2 linked regions of the Pedobacter sp. W3I1 genome follow. The protein of the gene in region 1 binds, or shares a complex with, the protein of each later gene. Links are inferred from orthologs where the notes say so. Each region holds a gene or a part of one and is shown in the gene's direction. Other genes may lie near its edges.

Region 1 (6,508 bases):
ATTAACGGATTAATAGCAAACGTTCCTATGGAACGAAAACGCCAATTAAATTGGCTACCCACGAATCGTCCCGATGGGACGATCTGTGAATATTATGCCTTTGCCGTCCCATCGGGACGCCTGCCGGATAGAAAAAAATGTTGTTTTTTTTCGTTCCGTAGGAACGTTTCGTATTTTATGCATCATAAAGAGCCAAGAACAATTAGCCTTTTGTTTATAAAAACACAAAAAGCAGATAAAATTAATTCTTGTTGATTTGGAAATGGATGGTTCTGAGTGCTTGGCATCTTCAGTCCCGCTTCTGCTGCCGATGAAACCTGTGAAACAAGCAAGCACACCATAAAAAGCAAAAAATAGTGCTTAAATCCGCAGCATCCCGCTTTGACCGGGTTTAGGTGGCCAGGAATCCGGAAATATTAACGGATTAATAGCAAACGTTCCTATGGAACGAAAACGCCAATTAAACAATTGGCTACCCACGAATCGTCCCGATGGGACGATCTGTGAATATTATGCCTTTGCCGTCCCATCGGGACGCCTGCCGGGTAGAAAAAAATGTTTTTTTTTCGTTCCGTAGGAACGTTTCGTATTTTATGCATTATGATAACAAGCCCTTGTTCAATAAACCTGACAGTAGCGAGCACGAGCCCGATTTCTATCGGGTGAAGTAAAGCGAATGGCGGGACTACAGCACCTATAAAACACTGCTCCTTCATTTCCTAAAAAGAAAAAGTATTTAATAACTATGAGGAAATCATTGATTCCTGCTTTTGCAAGTTCAGTCCCGATTTCCTATTTGCCTAAAAAATCATCAACGGTTTTAATCGCATTCGCTACCCTTTCATCGCCCAATCCGCCAACTACTTTGTAATTCGCATTCAAGGCACGGAGTTCGTTATGCCAAACCTCCATAAAATATTCGCGTTTCTCCGGAAAATCGCGTAGCGGATCGTCCTTCCATGGCAAATCAATATCCATTAACAGGTACAGATCGTAAGGTCTTTCGGGTAGCGCATCTAATACAATTTCTGGCGTTTCACCGAGCACTTCATCGCTCCAGATCTTTACTGTAATAAAAGTAGTATCGCAAATGATAAAATCGCTTTCGGTAGTCACTAAAATAGCATCCTCCAGCGCTACCTGCCCGTAGTACATATTCACTTCATCTTGTAGTGTATAATCGGCAACCAGGTTTTCGCAGTAGTAACGGGCATACTCTGGTACCCACGAAACTTTATAGTATTTTGCCAGCAATTGAGATATAGTAGATTTTCCCGTACTTTCCGGGCCAACAATAGCAATCTTTTTAATATTTTTATTCACGATACATTTTCTGAATACGGTCAAATGTAAAAGAAAAAGCCTTAAAAGAAAAAATCCGGTTGAGGAGGGCTCCTCTAACCGGATAATAAACCAAACAAACTATTTATGAAGAAATCCTCATGGCGGGTAACTAATCCGCGGAGGAAGCTTTAGATCATTGTCTAAAGTATATACAAAACGCATATATGTTCTGCTTATTACAACATTATTGCCAATATTCCGATCATCACAACTTCGTGACTTAATTCTGACTCATAGCGCCACTTTTACGAAAATCTTTTAACACTAATTAACATTTACCATGAAATCGTACATTCGTATTTTACACTCGTGTATAATTTATAGTACAATCAGAAAAATAGTGTTCATTATTTAAAACTATTTGCACTAAATGCTGTTATTTATTTAAGACATCAACAACTAAAACGTTATACCATGAAAAAGTTATGTGTTGTATTATCGCTGCTCATTGTATTTGCTTTAGGTTCAATTGCCTTTACAAATATTAAAGTGGGCGGAATCATTGGAAAAATTACACCAAGTGATGCGGCTTCTGCTGTTTCACTTGTAGCGGCGACAGACACGCTGAAAGCGGAAATTAGTCAGGGTGTTTTTACTTTTACTAACCTTAAAGAAGGTGTTTATACCGTTGTGGTAAAAGCCAATGCGCCATATAAAGATGCTGTTATAGAAAAGGTTGCCGTTAAAGATAGCGCCACTACAGATTTAGGCGAAATTAAATTACAACAGTAGTTCATTTCGCAAAAGAAAAATCTAAAAAGAGCACTTAAATAGTGCTCTTTTTTATTTTAAAAAAACGTCTTAAAATCACATCTAAAGATGTATCTTTGCATCCCGACAGAACAGTTGGGATTTTTCTTCTTACAAGCACAAAATCTCGTTGCTTTCAAGGTTTCAAAAGAACCAACACTTTAGAATTTTAATTATTGTTTAAGCTTTATCATGCCTAAAGACACTTCCATACGCTCAGTACTGATTATCGGATCTGGACCAATTATTATTGGCCAAGCCTGTGAATTTGATTACTCAGGTTCACAAGCGGCTCTTTCTTTAAAAGAAGAAGGGATTACCGTTTCCATTATCAACTCCAATCCGGCTACTATTATGACGGATAAGGTTATCGGCGACCATGTTTACCTGCGTCCGTTATCTGTTGATTCAATAGAGGTTATTTTACAAGAGCATATCGACTCTGCAGATTTACCTAGAATTGATGCAGTACTTCCTACAATGGGAGGCCAAACCGCACTAAACCTGTGTAAAGAAGCTGAAGAACGTGGTGTTTGGGAAAAATATGGAGTAAAAGTTGTTGGTGTAGACGTTGCGGCAATTGAAAAAACCGAAAACCGTGAAGCTTTCCGCCAGTTAATGGTTGATATTGGTGTAGGTGTTGCAGAATCGAAAATTGCCAACTCATTTTTAGAAGGTAAAGAAGCAGCACAAGAAATCGGTTACCCATTGGTAATCCGCCCATCATATACTTTAGGTGGTTCTGGTGGTGGTTTCGTACACAAAAAAGAAGAGTTCGATGCCGCTTTAAAACGTGGTTTAGAAGCTTCGCCAACACACGAAGTACTGGTAGAGAAAGCTGTTTTAGGCTGGAAAGAATACGAGTTAGAGTTGTTAAGAGATAGCAACGATAACGTAATCATTATCTGTTCGATCGAAAACTTCGATCCGATGGGTATCCATACAGGAGATTCGATTACTGTTGCTCCGGCAATGACCTTATCTGATCGTTGTTACCAGGAAATGCGTAACCAGGCGATCAAAATGATGCGTGCAATCGGTAATTTCGCGGGTGGCTGTAACGTTCAGTTTTCGGTTAACCCGGCAAACGATGAAATTATCGCCATCGAAATTAACCCACGTGTATCGCGTTCATCAGCTTTGGCAAGTAAAGCAACGGGTTATCCAATTGCAAAAATTGCGGCAAAACTAGCCATCGGTTACAACCTTGATGAAATTGAAAATCAGATTACCAAAACCACTTCAGCATATTTCGAACCTACTTTAGATTACGTAATCGTTAAAATACCTCGCTGGAACTTTGATAAATTTAAAGGCGCTAACAAAGAGCTTGGCTTGCAGATGAAATCGGTAGGTGAGGTAATGGCAATTGGCCGTACTTTTATCGAAGCATTACAAAAAGCTTGTCAGAGTTTAGAGATCAACCGCGCTGGTTTAGGTGCCGATGGCAGACAGGTGCGCAATATTGAAGAGATTATGGACGGTTTGGAGCATGCTTCATGGAACCGTTTGTTCTTAATAAAAGATGCCATGACAATGGGCGTACCTTTGGAGTCGATCCGTAAGGTAACCAAAATTGATAAGTGGTTCTTAAACCAGATTCAGGAGCTTGTATTGCTTGAAACTGAATTAAAAAGATATTCATTAAACAATATCCCTCAAGATTTCTTCGTAACGCTTAAACAAAAAGGGTTCTCTGATATTCAGATCGCCTGGTTGTTAGGCAATGTTACGGAAGATGAAGTTTACGATCGCCGTAAAGCTTTAGGCATAAACAGGGTATATAAAATGGTTGATACTTGCGCTGCGGAGTTCCCGGCCAAAACACCATACTATTATTCTACTTTCGAAGAGGAAAATGAATCTATTCCTTCTGACAGGAAAAAGGTAATTGTATTGGGTTCAGGCCCTAACCGTATCGGTCAGGGTATCGAATTCGATTACTCCTGTGTACACGGCTTATTGGCTGCTAAAGAAACAGGTTTCGAGGCCATCATGATTAACTGTAATCCTGAAACGGTTTCAACAGACTTTAACATGGCCGATAAATTATACTTCGAGCCGGTATTCTGGGAGCATGTACGCGAAATTATTGAGCTGGAAAAACCGGTGGGCGTTATCGTTCAGTTGGGTGGACAAACAGCTTTGAAAATGGCGGAGAAGTTAACGGAAAGGGGCATCAAAATTATCGGAACATCTTTTGAGAACATGGACATTGCAGAAGACCGCGGCCGTTTCTCAGACTTGTTGAAAGATTTAGGTATTCCTTATCCAAAATATGGTGTTGCAGAAAATGCTGAAGAAGCAATTGTTGTAGCAAACGAAGTTGGTTACCCGGTGTTGGTTCGTCCGAGTTATGTTTTGGGTGGACAAGGCATGAGCATTGTAATTAACGATGAGGACCTGGAAAAAGCAGTAGTAAAATTATTGGGCGATTTACCGGGCAACCGTGTATTGATCGATCACTTTTTAGATAGGGCAGAAGAAGCAGAGTCTGATTCAATCTCTGATGGTGAGGATGTACACATTGTGGGAATGATGGAACACATCGAGCCTGCAGGTATTCACTCAGGAGATTCATTTGCAGTATTACCTACATTCAGCTTACCAGAGAAGGTAACTAAAGCAATGGAAGAATACTCGATCAAAATTGCTAAAGCATTAGATGTACGTGGTTTATTAAACATTCAGTTCGCCATCAAGGACGAGAAAGTTTATGTAATCGAGGCAAACCCAAGGGCATCGCGCACGGTTCCTTTCATTGCAAAAGCTTACGATGTTCCATACATCAATATTGCAGCTAAAATTATGTTAGGCGTAGCAAAACTGAAAGATTTTACGATCGTTCGTAAACTAAAAGGTTATGCAATTAAAGAACCGGTTTTCTCTTATGAGAAATTCCCGGAGGTGGCGAAAGAATTAGGACCTGAAATGAAATCTACAGGTGAGGCGATCCGTTTCATCAAAGATTTGGAAGATCCTTACTTCCGCAAACTTTACAAAGACAAATCGATGTATTTGAGTAAGTAATTTCCTTACGAAGTTTCGAAAGGCAAGAGCGGAGAGAACTTCGGAAGTTTGCAAAAAATAAAAATGGCCAGTGATTTTCACTGGCCATTTTTTTTGTTCGATTCGTACAAACATCGCGGGTTTAAATGCAACCGTCACCCTGAATTTATTTCAGGGTCTAAATAGCATGATAGATGCTGAAATAAATTCAGCATGACGACATGGCTACAAAAAACCTATCGGGTTTGAATGTTTTATTACTGCTTCAACTTTGGAATCCTTGTTGGGGTATCTGTTCCGTTTACAATCGTAATTGCACTCTTTGCAATCGCTTTAATGGTAGAAAGTATATTTTCTACATCTAAAGAACTGTATTCGTCTTTCACGCTGTGGTACAGTTTATCGATATCAATTTTATCGGTACTGATGGTGTGTGCAGGAACGCCTAAAGCAGCTAAAGTTGCATTGTCACTCCTGTAAAATAAGTTCTGATCCGGATATGGATCCGGGTGGAAGGTAAATTCAGTTCCTGCTAAGTTTTTCTGTAAAATCTTACCGAAATCAGATCTTTCGTAACCGGTAATGAAGGCCGTATTCTTACCGAATTTCGAATCTTTACCGATCATTTCAATATTAAACATCGCCACAACCTCATCAGGGTTTAATTTTTCTGAGAAGTATTTTGCACCGAAACCACCGATTTCTTCAGCTGTAAAGGCAACAAAGATTAAAGTACGCGCATTGTTTTTCTGCGCTTTGTAATACTTGGCCAGTGCAATCATAGCTGTTGTTCCAGAGGCATCATCATCTGCACCATTGGCAATACTATCGCCATCAACACTTTTTAAAAAGCCCAAATGATCATAATGGCCTGAGAAAACCACAATTTCTTTCGCTTTTGATTTACCTGGAATTACCCCTGCAACATTAAATAAAGGCATTTTATCTACCTTACTTTTAAATGTTGCCGAAAAATCTGCCGCGGCATCTTTCCCTAAAACAAAAACCTGTACAGCGCTTGTAGTTGCTTTAACATCTTTCTCATCAACAGTTGCAGGTTTACCGAAGTAACTTCTATAGCGGTTAAACAGGTCGGTAAATTTACTGTCAACCAGAACAATCTGATTTTTCCCAGCACCCATCATTGCCCTGAGTTGAGGCACAAATGCTTTTTCAGGATCTAACTTAACAACCGTGGTATTCGACTTATCAAGCGAAACACTTTCTGAAGTTACGCCTGAAACGATTAAATTTTCCGGGGCAACTTCCTGTCCATCAATCTTAACAATGGTACTTTGGTTGGTAACCTGATATTTGTTAAAGGTTTGACGGAAAGTTTTCTCACCAGGCAAAGGCTGTAAACCAATCTTTTTAAATTCAGATTCGATAAAAGTAGCCGCTTTAT
Region 2 (6,061 bases), 1.2 Mb from region 1 along the record:
AAACCCCGATTAATCCGTAAATCATTTTGCCTATAAATCTTCAAACCGTTCCCAAAACCCATCAACAGGTAATTTGGCGAATATATTTACAGGTTCTTTTTTTACCGGATGTATAAATTGTAAGCGACGGGCATGTAGGCAAATACTTCCTTTTCTGCTTCCTCGCGGATAACCGTATTTATTATCACCCATAATCGGGCACCCCATTGATGAGAGCTGAACCCTAATCTGATGCGAACGTCCGGTTAATGGATCTACCTCCAAAAGATAATAATCGCCAACCTTAGCTTTTACTTTGTAAGAAAGCTCCGCACGCTGACTGCCGGTAACTTCTGTATTATAATAAGAAACTACATTTTTCTGTGGGTTTTTAACTAACCAGTGGATCAAAGTAGCTGACTCTTTTTCTGGTTTGTTTTTCACCACTGCCCAATAGGTTTTCTTTACTTCCCTGTTTTTAAAAACAGCATTCATCCGTTCTAAAGCCTTACTGGTTTTAGCAAACAAAATTACACCACTCACCGGCCGGTCTAAACGATGCACTACCCCTAAAAAAGCGCCATTGGGTTTATTGTACTTCTTAGCAATATACTTTTTAACCTGTTCATCCAAAGGCTCATCGCCAGTTTCATCCACCTGCACAATATCACCCGCCCTTTTATTAATGGCGATTAAATGATTATCTTCAAAAAGGATGTCGTTATCGGTAATGGGCATCGGTTAGTTCATTGGTTCATTCGTCATTAGTACATTTGATAAAGCAAATCGTCTATTACGAATAGTTTATTGGTTAATCGGTTAACTCTTTAATTGTTGGACAGTTATCTGTGAATTAAAAACTCCAAACTCATAACGCCCAACTCCAAACTTAGTATTGTTCTTTCTCGTTCGGGAAATCGTTCGCTTTGACGTCACGGATGTACGATTGTGCTGCGCCTAAAATTTCATCGTAAAGATTTATATACTGGCGCAAAAAACGAGGTTTAAATCCTTTTGTTAAACCAATCATATCATTTACCACCAAAACCTGTCCATCGCAGTTTTGCCCTGCACCAATACCAATAGTTGGGATATGCAGACTTTCTGTAACTTCTTTGCCTAGTGCAGCGGGAATTTTCTCTAATACGATTGCAAAGCAACCGGCAGCCTGTAAAGCCAAAACATCTGTTTTTAACTTATTTGCCTCTTCTTCTTCCTTAGCGCGAACAGTATAGGTTCCGAATTTATAAATAGACTGTGGTGTTAAGCCCAAGTGTCCCATCACAGGGATTCCCGCAGTGATGATCCGTTGAACAGATTCGATAATTTCTTCCCCACCTTCCAATTTAACGCCATGAGCTCCCGATTCTTTCATAATCCTTATCGCCGAATTTAAAGCTTCCTTCGAATTTCCCTGATAAGAGCCGAAAGGTAAATCAACGACAACAAAAGCACGCTTAACTGCTCTAATTACAGATGCCGCATGGTAAATCATCTGATCTAGCGTTATAGGCAAAGTCGTTTCATGACCCGCCATTACATTCGAAGCAGAATCGCCAACAAGTAAAACATCTAATCCTGCATCATCTAGTATGGTTGCCATCGAATAATCATAGGCCGTTAACATCGATATTTTTTCACCACGTTGTTTCATTTCCTGTAAAATGTGTGTGGTGACGCGTTTGATTTCTTTATGTACCGACATAGGATTTGTTTTGTGTTGTCAAAAGTATTGTTTTTTCTTTAAAAAGGTATAAGGTTTGAGGCATAAGGTTTAGGGTTGAGCAACCTTATGCCCTACACCCCAAACCTTTTACCTTATTTCACTTTTCTCTTTACATTCCCAATCTAAAGCTCTATCTTTGTACCCCGAAATGGAAGGGATATATTCATCTTTTTTTGCACCCTGCAAAAACGGCTCTAATGCCGAAAGCCATTCTTTTTTCAACTCTTTTTTAAATCAAAATCCATATTGTAATTACCATGACTAACTACACCAAGTTACCTGCGATTTTATTACTGGCCGATGGCACAGTTTTTTACGGCAAAGCGGCCGGAAAAATTGGCACTACTACTGGCGAAATTTGTTTTAATACCGGGATGACAGGTTACCAGGAAATTTTTACTGACCCAAGTTATTTTGGACAGATAATGGTTACCACCAATGCACATATTGGTAATTACGGTATCCACAAAGATGAAATCGAATCAGGTTCGATCAAAATCGCCGGTTTAGTCTGCAAAAACTACAACATTGTTTATAGCCGTAAAGAAGCGACAGAATCTATTCAGGATTATTTCCAGAATGATAACCTGGTTGCCATTTCTGATATCGATACACGTGCATTGGTTCGCCACATCAGAGATAAAGGCGCAATGAATGCGATTATTTCTTCTGAAATTACGGATTTAGAAGAGTTAAAACAAAAATTAGCTGAAGTACCTTCAATGGAAGGTTTAGAGCTTTCTTCTAAAGTAAGTACAACCGAACCATATTTTTACGGTAACCCTGAAGCAAGCTTAAAAGTTGCAGCTTTAGATTTAGGTATTAAGAAAAACATTTTGCGCAGTTTCGAAAACCGCGATATCTACGTTCAGGTTTTCCCTGCCAAAACCACCTTTGCTGAAATGGAAAAATTTAGTCCTGATGGTTATTTCATATCTAACGGCCCTGGCGATCCATCGGTTATGCCTTATGCTGTAGAAACCATCAAAGAAATTTTAGCGGTAAATAAACCTATGTTCGGGATTTGTTTAGGCCACCAGTTATTGGCTGAAGCTAATGGCATCGGAACAATGAAAATGTTTAACGGTCACCGTGGGTTAAACCATCCGGTTAAAAATATTATTAAAAACCATTGCGAGGTTACTTCTCAAAACCACGGTTTTGGTGTAATTCCTGATGAGGTTAGAAACTCTGATAAAGTGGAGATTACACACTTAAACTTAAACGATAAATCAATCGAAGGTATTCGTGTTAAAGGTAAAAAGGCATTTTCAGTGCAATATCACCCAGAGTCTTCTCCAGGTCCACACGATTCACGTTATTTATTCGATGATTTTGTTGAAGTAATGAAAGGTGAATTAACCTGGTAAAACAGCATTATTTCTGTAAAGCATTAAACACTGCTCATATTTATTGGCAGTGTTTTTTTATTTAAGTTAGGAGATGTTCAAAAACCTTTTTCTTGCATTTATTGCTATTGCGATAGTCTTGTTTAGTTCTTGCATCTCTAGATTGTCGAGGCCGGCAATTTCAGGCACCATACTAGATTATGAGAACAAGCCTATTGCAGGCTGTAAAGTGGGCGAAACTATTACTGATGCAAATGGTAAATTTTATCTCAAAGAAATCCGGTACAATAAATTTTTCATCACCGAAATTTTCATGATGGAAGCCCCACCGCTCCATTTTTCTGAAAAAATTAAAAAAAATGGTTATTTAAGCTACAATATAGAAGGCCACAACCCATTTGGCGGCGGACAGAGAAAAGGTGCATCGGTTAGTATTGATACCGTCTATCTAAAAAAGGTAAACGAGGTACTTAAAATTGAAGATTACATTTATACTAAATGGAAATTTGCCGCGAATAAAAATTTAGATACGCTATACGGAACCAATGCCAATTTTAGACTTCAAAATGCAGTAACCAACAACAGCAGGTTTATAGAAAAAATGCAATATGGATTAATCTATAAATTTAATACAACAAAGAAACCAGATAGCGCATGGAGTGCCGAGTCTTATGATTTAAAAACCACTTATTCCGTATCACTTAACCTTAACGGCACTTACACAGGAAAAAAGGTACGTGAATACCAAAATCCCTGGAAACACAGGATGGAATATGATCGAACTTATAGAGAATCGTACGTTATTCCGGGCGATAGTTTGAATACAAAAGGAACATTTAGCTTTTTAAAAGATAAAATTATTTTTTACAGCGCTTATAACAATACCAAAAACACCTATAAAATAGATTCGATAGATCGGGATGTAATTATTTTAACGCGAAAAAACGCCAATTAATAATTTTACCTACCACAAACATCATTTTACCGACATTTTCTGCTTCCCGGGTTAAAATTCATTTTCTATTCATTTAAAGCTCCTTACATTCGCAATATGGAAACAAAGAAAGCCATTATCAGCGTTAAAAACCTGGTAAAAAAGTATGATGATTTCGTGGCCGTTCAAGGTCTGAGTTTTGAAGTTTATGAAAATGAAATTTTTGGTTTGCTTGGTCCAAACGGAGCAGGAAAAACCACTACACTCGAAATAATAGAAACCTTAAGGGATAAAACATCAGGCGAAATTATTGTTGATGGTTTTTCTGTCGACAAACAACCGCAGGAGATTAAACAAATTATTGGCGTACAACTACAGGCAGCCGGTTATTATCCAAATCTTAATCTGATTGAACTGATCGAACTTTTTGCTGGCTTGTACGGCGCCAACATTAAACCGATGGAAATGCTGGAGAAAGTAAACCTTCAGGATAAAGCCAAGGCAAAATATAAAGCACTTTCTGGAGGCCAAAAGCAGCGTTTTTCCATCGCAACAACACTAATCAATCAACCAAAAATTATATTCCTTGATGAACCCACTACAGGGCTGGATCCGCAGGCAAGACGGAACTTGTGGGATTTGATTACCGAAATCCGTAATGCAGGAACAACGGTTGTAATTACTACACACTACATGGATGAGGCCGAACAGCTTTGTGATCGTGTTGCCTTTGTAGAGCGTGGTCAGATTATCGCTTTAGATACTCCGGATAATTTAATCGATAAATTAGTAAGCAGCGGTTTTGAGCGTAAAAAGGAAGTTAAAAAAGCCAACCTGGAAGATGTTTTCATTAACCTGACGGGCCAGGAGTGGCGAGAATAATTCACCCCCTAGCCCCCTGAAGGGGAACTTAAAACCTAGTACCTAATACATTTTTAAAAACAAAATCTAGCTGAACTAATATGCAAAAAGATATACACGAAAGAAATTCAAACTCCCCTTCAGGGGCTGGGGGCTATAATAACCTTAAAGCAACACTAGCCCTTGCCAAAGCGAGTTTCCGGTCGATTATGCGGAGCCCTTCGGCGGTGGTATTTACCCTTGCTTTTCCTTTGATATTTATTTTAGTCTTCGGATTTTTAGGCGGCGGTGGCACCCATATCGATGTTGGTGTTACACCAGGATCAGACGTTAACAACCCAGTAATGGGTATGCTGGGAAAAACAGGAATGATCCGCCTGGTAAAAGATAAATCAAAAGCTGAGTTTGATAAGCTACTGGAAAAAGGGAATGTTGATGCCATGATTGATGTACACAGGAAGGTAAATTCTACTGCTTATTCGGTTAATGTTGTTTACACCTCCGCATCGAGAGATAAAGGCGGGATTTTAAAATCAGTTTTAAATAATATTTTTTACGATAAAACCTTAAAGCCCACTGTAGCAGAAATAAAAGAAAGCACCGTTACAGGTCGCGAATATAAAACGATTGATTTTATCCTTCCAGGCCAATTGGGCTTTTCGCTATTAAGCACAGGTGTTTTCGGAACAGCATTCGTATTTTTAAGTCTTCGCCAAACCCTGGTAATTAAACGCTTTTTTGCAACACCCGTAAGGCGTTCGAGCATTGTGATTGGCGAAGGGATCGCCCGTATTGGCTTTGCCTTAATTGGCGCATTATTTATCATTTTAATTGGCCATTTCTTTTTTGGCTTTACCCTTGTACATGGCGCACTCACGGTCGTCAATATGCTTATACTGGCCACACTTGGTGTTATTGTGTTTATGGGCTTTGGCTTTATTATTTCGGGCATTGCCAAAAGTGAAAGTATGGTACCTCCAATATCAAACATAATTACCCTGCCACAGTTTTTATTATCGGGAACATTCTTTTCTATTGAGGCTTTCCCAGGTTGGTTACAGCCGATTAGCAGAGCCTTACCACTCACTTATTTAAACGATGCCATGCGCAAAGTAGCTTTTGAAGGGTTAGGTTTGTGGGACGTTAAATTCCAGATTATGATCCTATTACTTTGGGGCATTGGTATTTATGCCGTTGCGGTAAAAGTATTTA

Evidence for each region.
Region 2: the proteins of carB (region 1) and carA are in contact, whole or in part, in a solved structure (PDB 1KEE), measured with the Escherichia coli proteins. The link is inferred for Pedobacter sp. W3I1 from one-to-one orthologs.

What each region holds. Positions count from the first base shown.
Region 1 is NZ_JAUSXN010000001.1:539,971-546,478, reverse strand. Bases 1,966-5,324 are described here. They hold carB (carbamoyl-phosphate synthase large subunit), read left to right. Parts: upstream 1,966-2,286; coding sequence 2,287-5,124; downstream 5,125-5,324. Other genes in these bases: QF042_RS02355 (carboxypeptidase regulatory-like domain-containing protein), read left to right, coding at 1,966-2,076. Also shown: QF042_RS02360 (ATP-binding protein), read right to left, coding at 793-1,323; more of QF042_RS02355, read left to right, coding at 1,759-1,965; QF042_RS02345 (M20/M25/M40 family metallo-hydrolase), read right to left, coding at 5,361-6,508. UniProt on the Escherichia coli protein: Large subunit of the glutamine-dependent carbamoyl phosphate synthetase (CPSase).
Region 2 is NZ_JAUSXN010000001.1:1,741,601-1,747,661, reverse strand. The notes cover bases 1,107-4,018. They hold carA (glutamine-hydrolyzing carbamoyl-phosphate synthase small subunit), read left to right. Parts: upstream 1,107-1,962; coding sequence 1,963-3,075; downstream 3,076-4,018. Other genes in these bases: QF042_RS07490 (hypothetical protein), read left to right, coding at 3,149-4,009; QF042_RS07500 (hypothetical protein), read right to left, coding at 1,793-1,927; panB (3-methyl-2-oxobutanoate hydroxymethyltransferase), read right to left, coding at 1,107-1,684. Also shown: QF042_RS07510 (RluA family pseudouridine synthase), read right to left, coding at 31-717; more of panB, read right to left, coding at 869-1,106; QF042_RS07485 (ABC transporter ATP-binding protein), read left to right, coding at 4,106-4,870; QF042_RS07480 (ABC transporter permease), read left to right, coding at 4,951-6,061. UniProt on the Escherichia coli protein: Small subunit of the glutamine-dependent carbamoyl phosphate synthetase (CPSase).